3 regions of the Kitasatospora sp. NPDC101176 genome follow, and region 3 is predicted to be linked to each of the others. Evidence: riboswitches for the same ligand, from Rfam matches in the RefSeq annotation. Region 3 holds a riboswitch; each other region holds the start of a gene.

Region 1 (3,265 bases), on a different contig from region 3:
GGATCCGCCGCGCGGACCGGGTCCAGGGCGGTGCCGCGCTCGATCAGCCGCCGGCCCTGGGTGAGGTCGCGCGGCCGGTCGACGGTCAGCAGCGCGCTCGGCACCCCGTCGCGCAGCCAGAGCACCGCCCAGGAGGCGTCCCCGGGGCCGCCGCGCCACAGCATCCGGTCGCCCGCGGCGTGCCGCCCGGCGTACTGGACCATCCGCCCGAACTGCTCCGACCAGAAGTACGGCACCGGGTCGTACGGCGACACCTCCGCGCCGAGCACCGCGGCCGCCGCCGCCTCGCCGGACTGCAGCGCGTGGTCCCAGTGCTGGACGGCCAGCCGGGCGCCGACCCGTGCGGAGGGGTAGCTGACGCAGTCGCCGGCCGCGAAGACGCCCGGCACGCCCGTGCGCAGGCGCTCGTCGACCAGCACCGCGCCGGTGCCGTCCAGCTCGACGCCGGAGCCGGCCAGCCAGTCGGTCGCGGGCCGGGCCCCGACCCCGACCACCACCTCGTCGGCGGCCAGGTGCGAGCCGTCCGCCAGCCGCACCGAGCCGGACTCCACGGCGGCGACGCCGACCCCGCAGCGCAGCTCGACACCCGCCTCGGCGTACCAGGCGGCCATCGCCGAACCGACCTCGGTCGGCAGCGCACCGGGCAGCGGGGCCGGGCCCGCCTCCACCACCGTCACCGTGCAGCCGGCCTCGCGGGCCGCGGTGGCCACCTCGGCGCCGATCCAGCCCGCGCCGACCAGCACCAGGCGCAGCCCGGGCCGCAGCAGGGCCCGCAGCGCGAGCGCGTCGTCCAGGGTGTGCAGCAGGTGCGCGCGCTCGGCGCCGGGCAGCCGCCGCGGGGTGGCACCGGTGGCGATCACCAGTGCACCGTAGGGGAGTTCACCGCCGTCGGTGTGCAGCACGCCGGGGGTGAGGCCGGTGGCGCGGCGGCCGGTGAGCAGCTCGATGCCGAGGTGCGGGTAGTCGATGTCGAGGGGGGTGGCGTCGGTCTTGCCGAGCAGCACCTCCTTGGACAGCGGCGGCCGGTCGTACGGCGCGTGCCGCTCCTCGCCGACCAGCACGATCCGCCCCCGCCAGCCGCCCTGCCGCAGCTTGAGGGCGCACTGCGCCCCGGCCAGCCCGGCTCCGACGACGACCACCTGATCCGTTCCGCTCAGCTCTGCCACGCCCGTCACTGTACTCAGCGCCCTCGACGCCCGGTCGAGGCGTCCACCAGGGGGACCGCACGCCCGCCCGGCCGACCGCGGGCACCCCCACCTGCGCACCCTCCGTCCACCCCTCGTACACGCCTTCGGCCGGGCCGACCACCGGCGTTATGGTGGGGGCACCATCACGGGAGCCCGGCGGACCGGGCTGAGAGGCGGGCTGGCACGGCCTGCGACCGTCCGAACCTGATCCGGGTCATACCGGCGAAGGGAGAAGAGCAGCTTTGACACGCTTGGCACCGGGCGCCCGCGCCGACGTGCTGGTGGTCGGCGGGGGCCTGATCGGTCTCGCCGTCGCCTGGCGGGCGGCGCAGCGCGGACTGGCGACGGTCGTGGTCGACCCCTCCCCCGGCGGCGGGGCGGCCCGGGTCGCGGCCGGGATGCTCGCGCCGGTCACCGAGCTGCAGTACGGCGAGGAGCCGTTGCTGCGCCTCGGCATGGCCTCGAACGAGCGATACGCCGCCTTCGCCGCCGAACTGACCGAGGCGAGCGGCGGCGCGGACACCGGCTACCGGCGGTGCGGCACGCTCGCCGTCGCGCTGGACTCCGACGACCGCGCGGAACTGCGCGAACTGCACGCCTTCCACCAGCGGCTCGGCCTGGACTCGACCTGGCTGACCGGCCGGGAGGCCCGCCGCATGGAGCCGATGCTCGCCCCCGGCGTGCGCGGCGGCCTGCACGTCGCCGACGACCACCAGGTGGACGGCCGCCGGCTGCTCGCCGCGCTGCTGCTGGCCGGCGAGGCCGCGGGCGTGGTCGTGCGGCGCACCCCGGCGGTCGAGCTGCTGGTCGAGGGCGACCGGGCGGTGGGGGTGCGGCTCGGCGACGGCGGGGCGGTGACCGCCGACCGGGTGGTGCTCGCGGCCGGCCCGCACAGCCACCGGCTGCCCGGCCTGCCGGACGGGGTGCTGCCGCCCGTCCGCCCGGTGAAGGGGCAGATCCTGCGGCTGCAGGTGCCCGGGGCGTACCGGCCGTTCCTGTCCCGCAACGTCCGTGCCGTGGTGCGCGGGCAGCACCTGTACCTGGTGCCCCGGGAGGACGGCGAGCTGGTGATCGGCGCGACCACCGAGGAACAGGGCTACGACACCACGGTGACCGCCGGCGGGGTCTACGAACTGCTCCGCGACGCACACGAGTTGGTCCCCGGCATCACCGAACTCCCGCTACTGGAGACCTCCGCCGGGCTGCGCCCCGGCTCGCCGGACAACGCGCCGCTGCTGGGCCCGACCGCCCTGCCCGGACTGGTCGCCGCCACCGGCCACTACCGCAACGGGGTGCTGCTCGCCCCGGTGACCGCCGACCTGCTCGCCGAGTACCTGGCGACCGGCGAACTCCCCGAGCTGGCGCAGCCGTTCACCCCCACCCGGTTCTCCCCCGACCGCTCCACCACGAAGGCCTCCGCATGACCGAGATCGCACTGACCGTCAACGGCGAGCCCCGCCGGGTGCCCGCCACGACCACCCTCGCCGAGGTGGTGGCCACCCTCAGCACGGCCCACTCCGGCGTCGCCGCCGCGCTCAACGAGGCCGTGGTGCCCCGGGGTTCGTGGTCGGACACGGCGCTGTCCGCGGGCGACCGGATCGAGATCCTCACCGCCGTCCAGGGAGGCTGACCATGGCCGACGACCTGCTGACCATCGCCGGGGCGACCTTCGGCTCCCGGCTGATCATGGGCACCGGCGGCGCCCCGAGCCTGGAGGTCCTGGAGCGCGCGCTGCTGACCTCCGGCACCGAGCTCACCACCGTGGCGATGCGCCGGGTGGACGCCTCCACCCAGGGCTCCGTCCTGGACGTGCTGACCCGCAACGGCATCCGCGTGCTGCCCAACACGGCCGGCTGCTACACCGCCGGGGAGGCTGTGCTGACCGCCCGGCTGGCCCGCGAGGCGCTCGGCACCGACTGGGTGAAGCTGGAGGTGATCGCCGACGAGCGGACCCTCCTGCCGGACCCGATCGAGCTGCTGGACGCCGCCGAGACCCTCGTCGACGACGGCTTCACGGTGCTCCCGTACACCAACGACGACCCGGTGCTGGCCCGCAAGCTGGAAGACGTCGGCTGCGC
Region 2 (3,265 bases), on a different contig from region 3:
GAGGAACTCCGGGTGCTGGTGGTGTTCTCGCCGCCGGAGGCCTGAGCCGGCCGGCCGCCGCTCCGGCCGCCGCTCCGGGCCCGCCCCGGCGACCGGCCCCGGCGACCGGCCCCGGCGGTGATCCACGGGGCACGCCTTAGGGTCGGGGCATGAGCATGAGCCTGACGGAAGAACTCTGGGCGGCCATCGAGCCGGTGTACGCCGAGATCCTCGCCCACCCCTTCATCGGCGGCCTCACCGACGGCACCCTGCCGCGCGCCGCCTTCCGCCACTTCGTCGTCCAGGACTCGCACTACCTGCGCGACTACGCCCGGGCGCTCGCGGTCTGCGCCGCCAAGGCACCCGGCGAGGCGGACGTGCGGGCCTTCGCCGACGACGCGGTCGGCGCGCTGGCCGCGGAGCAGGGCATGCACGCCGAGTTCATGACGGCCTTCGGCGACAGCGCCGAACAGGCCGCCGCCGAGCCGGTGCTGCCCACCACCCGGGCCTACACCAGCTACCTGCTGGCCACCGTCTACGGCGGTTCCTTCGCCGAGGCGGTCGGCGCGGTGCTGCCCTGCTACTGGATCTACGCCCGGGTCGGGGAGGCGCTGCTCGCCCAGGGCTCGCCCGATCCGCTGTACGCCAAGTGGATCGCCACGTACGGCGACGAGGCCTTCCAGTCCGTGGTGCGCCGGGTGCTGGCGCTCACCGACCGGCTCGGCGAGGAGGTGTCCCCGGCCGAACGGCGCCGCGTGGTCGAGCACTTCGTCACCACCTCGCGGTACGAGTGGATGTTCTGGGACGCGGCCTGGCGCGGGGAGCGCTGGCCGGTCTGACGGCCGGCCGGACCGCGGCCCGGGCCTTCCGGGGCCGCTCCCGGGGGCTCCTCCGGGGGCTTCTCCGGGAGTCCTCCCCGGGCTCTGACCAGGGTTTCCCCGGTCTCCGGGTCGGGGTGATCTCCGGGTTCTCTCCGGGCTGCGGGCCCTCGTTCCGGCACCCCGGCCCCCGTACGATCGACGTACCGAAAGCAAGCGGGAGACGGCACCGGTCAGGCAGCCGACCCCACGGGGAGAGAAGGAACGGACATGGCTGAGCTCTGGAAGTCGCTGCCCTCCTGGGTGCGCAACATCGTCATCCCGGTGCTGGTCCTGGTGCTGCTCTGGAACGTCGTGGGATTCGTCTTCGGCGTCGTGGGCGCCCTGCTGGCGATCGTGATCAAGGTGCTGGTGGTGGTCGGCATCGCCGCCGCCGTGGTGGTCCTGGTCAAGAAGGCCGCCAAGGGCTGAGACCGGCACCCCCGAGGCCCGGTACCCCGCGCGGGGTACCGGGCCTCGGGCGTTCCCGGCCGCCGCGCGCCCGGCCGGCCCGGTCCGCCGCTCCCGCCCCGCCGTCCGTGGACCCCCTCTGGACCTGCGGCGATCGGCTCGCTACGGTGTTGGGCGTCATGTGCAGGCAACACCGCCTGTGGACGCGGGAGCTCGGAGCACCGGGCTGAGAGGACGCTGACCGGACCGTCGACGGACGGACCGACGGCTGCGTCGACCGCAGGAACCTGGACCGGGTAATGCCGGCGTAGGGAGTATGAGGTCAGATGACCACGTTCGACGCACAGCCGAAGTCTGCCCGCAGCACCGACGCCGACGGCTCCGCCGTCACCAGCGCGGGCACCGGCTACCCCACCCCGGCCTGGCGCAAGGCCTACCGCGAGGGGTCCCGACCCGATCTGCGGGTCCCGTACCGCGAGGTGCAGCTCACCAACGGCCGGACCGTCCCGCTGTACGACACCTCCGGCCCGTACACCGACGCGGCCTACGAGCCCGACGTGCGGCGCGGCCTGCCGGCCCTGCGCGACTCCTGGATCCGCCAGCGCGGCGACGTCGAGGAGTACGACGGCCGGGAGGCGCGCCCCGAGGACGACGGCATCAAGCACACCTCGCCGCGCGGCGGGAACCTGCGCAACCTCGACGCCGTCTTCCCCGGCCGCCCGCGCCGTCCGCTGCGCGGCCGCGGAGGTGCCGCCGTCACCCAACTCGCTTACGCCAAGCGGGGGGTGACCACCCCGGAGATGGAGTTCGTGGCACTGCGCGAGGGTCTGGAGCCCGAGTACGTGCGCGACGAGGTGGCCCGCGGCCGGGCCGTCATCCCGGTGAACGTGAACCACCCCGAGGTGGAGCCGGCGATCATCGGCACCAACTTCCTGGTGAAGATCAACGCCAACATCGGCAACTCCGCCGTCACCTCCTCGATCGAGGAGGAGGTGGAGAAGATGACCTGGGCCACCCGCTGGGGCGCCGACACCGTCATGGACCTCTCCACCGGCCGCAACATCCACACCACCCGCGAGTGGATCCTGCGCAACTCCCCCGTGCCGATCGGCACGGTGCCGCTCTACCAGGCCCTGGAGAAGGTCGACGGCAGGGCCGAGGAGCTCAGCTGGGAGGTGTACCGGGACACCGTCATCGAGCAGTGCGAGCAGGGCGTCGACTACATGACCGTCCACGCCGGCGTGCTGCTGCGGTACGTCCCGCTGACCGCCCGCCGCAAGACCGGCATCGTCTCGCGCGGCGGCTCGATCATGGCCGCCTGGTGCCTGGCGCACCACCAGGAGAACTTCCTCTACGCGAACTTCGAGGAGCTCTGCGACATCCTCGCGGCCTACGACGTCACCTTCTCGCTGGGCGACGGCCTGCGCCCGGGCTCCATCGCCGACGCCAACGACGAGGCGCAGTTCGCCGAGCTGCAGACCCTCGGCGAGCTCGGCCGGATCGCCCGCGAGCGCGACGTCCAGGTGATGATCGAGGGCCCCGGCCACGTCCCGATGAACAAGATCCGGGAGAACATGGATCTCCAGAAGGAGATCTGCGACGAGGCGCCGTTCTACACGCTCGGCCCGCTCACCACCGACGTCGCCCCCGGCTACGACCACATCACCTCGGGCATCGGCGCCGCGATGATCGCCTGGTGGGGCACCGCGATGCTCTGCTACGTCACGCCCAAGGAGCACCTGGGCCTGCCCAACCGCGACGACGTCAAGACCGGCGTGATCACCTACAAGATCGCCGCCCACGCCGCCGACCTCGCCAAGGGCCACCCCGGTGCCCAGGCGTGGGACGACGCGCTCTCGGACGCCCGCTTCGAGTTCCGCTGGGAGGACCAGTTCAACCTGGCCCTCGACCCGGAGACGGCCCGCGAGTTCCACGACGAGACCCTCCCCGCCGAGCCCGCCAAGACCGCGCACTTCTGCTCCATGTGCGGCCCGAAGTTCTGCTCGATGAAGATCTCC
Region 3 (3,265 bases):
AGACCCGGCCGATCCGGCGGTCGTGCACGCAGACCAGCTCGCCGTCGGCGGTCAGCCGGACGTCGCACTCGAGGGCGTCGGCGCCCTCGTCGAGCGCGCGCCGGTACGCCGCGAGGGTGTGCTCGGGCAGGGCGTGGGAGGAACCGCGGTGGGCGATCACCTGGACGGGCGGCGCGGTGCGCGCCGCCGTCGAGGACAGGTCTGGGCTGGTCACAGGGCCAACGATAGGCGGCCGAAGTGACGCGGAGACGAAGACGGCCCCAACCCGTGGGGCCGTCTTCGGTGGGCGGGGCCGTCGGCGGGGGCGGTTCCGGGCCCCGGCGGCCCGGCCCGTCAGGCTCCGGACGCCCCCGGCAGCGCGGCCTGCCCGGCCCGCCGCGCTCAGGCTCAGCCCGCCGTGTTCCGGCGGGTCAGCGGGGTGAGCGCCCAGGTGAGCAGGGCGGGCACCAGGAAGGCGAACAGCGAGGCGGAGGTCCACTCCTGCGGGGTGAAGTGCAGCGACTCCTGGGCGGAGGTCCAGAAGTCCGTCCACCAGCCGGCCACCGGGGTCGGCGCGATGAACTGGTAGACCGCGAAGCCCAGCACCCACGGCAGCAGCATCAGCCAGCGGGAGGGGGCGTCGGCGGAGAGGTTCCAGCCGTGCCGGCCGGCGCCGAGGAAGTAGTCCACCGCGAGCACCGCCAGCAGCGGCACGAAGACCGAGCCGATCAGGCCGAGGAAGTTGGTGTAGGTGTCGGTGAACCGGTCGATCTGCAGCGCCAGCACGGTGATCAGCAGGCCGATCCCGCCGGTCAGCACCCGGCGGTCCACCTTCGGCAGCAGGTTCTGCACGGACATCGCCGTCGAGTACACGTTGGCGAAGGACTGGTCCGTCTCGCGCAGCACCAGCACCAGCAGGAACAGCCAGCCGGCCCAGACGCCGAGGAAGGAGTCGAAGATCCGGTTCGGGTCGCCGTCGGACTGCAGCAGCGCCATCAGGCCGAGCACGTAGCACCAGACCTGGGCGACGGTGTAGCCGGAGAAGCTGCCCCAGAAGGCCGAGCGCGGGGTGCGCGAGTGCCGGGTGTAGTCGGCGGCCAGCGGCACGAAGGAGATCGACACCGCGATCATCATGTCGGTGGCGCCCAGGAAGCCGTGCCAGTTGCCGGCGCCCGGGTCGGGCACCCCCTGACGGCCCAGCTGGACGGTGAAGTACACCATCGCGACGGCGACGGCACCCGCGACGAAGCGGCGCAGCACCGCGATCGAGCCGAGCGGCCAGATGGTCAGCGCGGTGGTCAGCGCGCCGGCCAGCAGCACGAACAGCCAGCGGTAGCCGTCGGTGTGGGCGACGGTCTGGGCGCCCGCCGCGATCGTCAGCAGCTCGAAGACGCCCCAGCCGACGCACTGGACGATGTTCAGCACCGTCGGGACGTACGACAGCCGGGTGCCGAACAGCCCGCGCAGGTTCGCCATCGCCGGGGCGCCGGTCCGGGCCCCGATCAGGGCGGCCACGCCGAGCATCGCGGTGCCGACCACGGTGCCGGCCACGATCGCCGTCACCGCCGCGGCCAGCGAGAGCTCACCGCCCTTGGCGCCGAGCACGGTGGCGGCGGTGGAGAAGCCGATCAGGCTGACGCCCAGGTTCATCCAGAGCGCGAAGTGGTCGCGGAAGCGCAGCGTGCGCGGCGGCTCGGTGTCCAGCACCAGCGGCGCCTCGACGCGCTCCGGGCGGTCCAGGACGGCGGTCGCCGTGCCGGAACCGGCCGGGCCGCCGGCGGCGTCGCCCTGCACGGTCGTGGACGATCCGGGGAGGTCCCCGGTCGCCCCGGGGAAACCCTTGGACTCGGGCGCGCCCGAAGAAGAGGATGGCGAAGCAGGCGGCATGGCCGATACTCCCTACGCCGGCATTACCCGGACAGGTTCCGGCGGTCTGCGCCCCCTCGACGGTCCGTCCACGATGCCGTGGCGGTACGGTCGACCAGCGCACTCTCAGCCTGGAAGGTCCAAGCTCCCGCGTGTCAGTTTGGAGCGACAGGCTAACCGGCACCGGGGTGGACGCCAAGGCCAGGGGCCCTGCCGTCCGCATCGCGGGACGCCCGGCGGAGGTGGGGGAGCCTCCGTCGCCGGGTCGGCCGTCTGCGCCGGCTAAGGATTCTTATGAGTTCTTCAGAGGGGTCCTTACGGCAATCGAATCGACTGTGCGAAAAACTATGGTCCTTGGTTCTGTCAGCTATGGAGGTCGTCCGTGAGCACCGAGCGAGAGGTTGGGCCCACCGGGCCGCAGGGGGAGCAGCCCTCGGGCGCCCAGGGGGCGGGCGGTCCCGCTTCCGACCCCGCCGCCTCGGGCGGGCACAAGCCGACCATGGCGTTCAGCCGGGTTCCCGAGCCCGACGCCGCCCCCGCCTCCGAGCCGGCCCCGGCCGACTCCCCGGCCGCCCCGGCCGAGGGCGGGCACCGGGCGACCATGGCGTTCGGCCGGGTCCCCGAGCCCGCCCCCGAGCCGGCCGCGGCCGACGCCGCCGCGACCGCGGAGGGCGTCCCGGCCGAGGGCGGGCACCGTCCCACCGTCGCCTTCACCAAGGTCCCCGCGCCGGAGGCGGCCCCGGCCGCCCCCGCGGCCCCCGTCGAGGCGCCGTCCGCCGGTGTCGACCCCGCCACCGGCTACCTCGACGCCCCGCCGCCGGTGCTGCCGCCCGCGCCGCAGGCCCCGGCAGCCCCCGCGGCGCCGCTCGCGCCGGTGGCCGAGGGCCAGGCCCCGCCGCTGGGCAACCCGTACGCCACGCCGACCCACGGCGTCCCGGCCGCCGGCGCGCACGACCCGTACGGCCCGCCGCCCGCCCCCGGCGTGCCCGCCGCGCACCCCGCGCCCGGCCACCACCCGTTCGGCGCCGGCCAGCCGCTCGGCGGCTGGGGCGCCTCCCACGACGCCACCGGCGGTGCCGGCTACCCGGGCGGCCCGGGCGGTCCGCTCGGCTACCCGGCCGACTACCCCGGCGGCCCCGGCGGCCCGCACCGCCCGCGCAGGAAGCGCGGCGGACTGGTCGCCCTGATCGCCGCCGTCGCACTGGTCGCCGGCGTGGCCGGCGGTGCGCTGGGCGTGGCGGTCACCGACCACAACAACGGCAGCAGCTCCGCGGACGACCACCGCAGCACCACCGTCCAGGCCAGCAACACCCAGAAGAACGAGCCCTCCCCCGGCTCGATCGCCGGCATCGCGCAGAAGGCGCTGCCCAGCGTCGTCACCATCAAGGCGCAGGGCAACGGCGAGTCCGGCACCGGCACC

The links. Region 3 has a riboswitch for thiamine pyrophosphate ahead of ACIRS1_RS08755 (purine-cytosine permease family protein). Riboswitches for the same ligand answer to the same signal wherever they lie in the genome.
Region 1: another riboswitch for thiamine pyrophosphate. It lies ahead of thiO (glycine oxidase ThiO); the one in region 3 lies ahead of ACIRS1_RS08755 (purine-cytosine permease family protein).
Region 2: another riboswitch for thiamine pyrophosphate. It lies ahead of thiC (phosphomethylpyrimidine synthase ThiC); the one in region 3 lies ahead of ACIRS1_RS08755 (purine-cytosine permease family protein).

The regions. Positions count from the first base shown of each region.
Region 1 is NZ_JBIWPA010000002.1:446,289-449,553, reverse strand. It holds gene ACIRS1_RS04780 (NAD(P)/FAD-dependent oxidoreductase) at 1-1,175, opposite strand, end outside; TPP riboswitch at 1,323-1,435, shown strand; gene thiO (glycine oxidase ThiO) at 1,430-2,611, shown strand; gene thiS (sulfur carrier protein ThiS) at 2,608-2,817, shown strand; gene ACIRS1_RS04765 (thiazole synthase) at 2,820-3,265, shown strand, end outside.
Region 2 is NZ_JBIWPA010000045.1:49,250-52,514, forward strand. It holds gene ACIRS1_RS36455 (cupin domain-containing protein) at 1-45, shown strand, start outside; gene tenA (thiaminase II) at 150-818, shown strand; gene ACIRS1_RS36465 (DUF5326 family protein) at 1,068-1,268, shown strand; TPP riboswitch at 1,443-1,578, shown strand; gene thiC (phosphomethylpyrimidine synthase ThiC) at 1,574-3,265, shown strand, end outside.
Region 3 is NZ_JBIWPA010000004.1:227,511-230,775, forward strand. It holds gene ACIRS1_RS08750 (glycerophosphodiester phosphodiesterase) at 1-214, opposite strand, end outside; gene ACIRS1_RS08755 (purine-cytosine permease family protein) at 388-1,773, opposite strand; TPP riboswitch at 1,859-2,007, opposite strand; gene ACIRS1_RS08760 (S1C family serine protease) at 2,228-3,265, shown strand, end outside.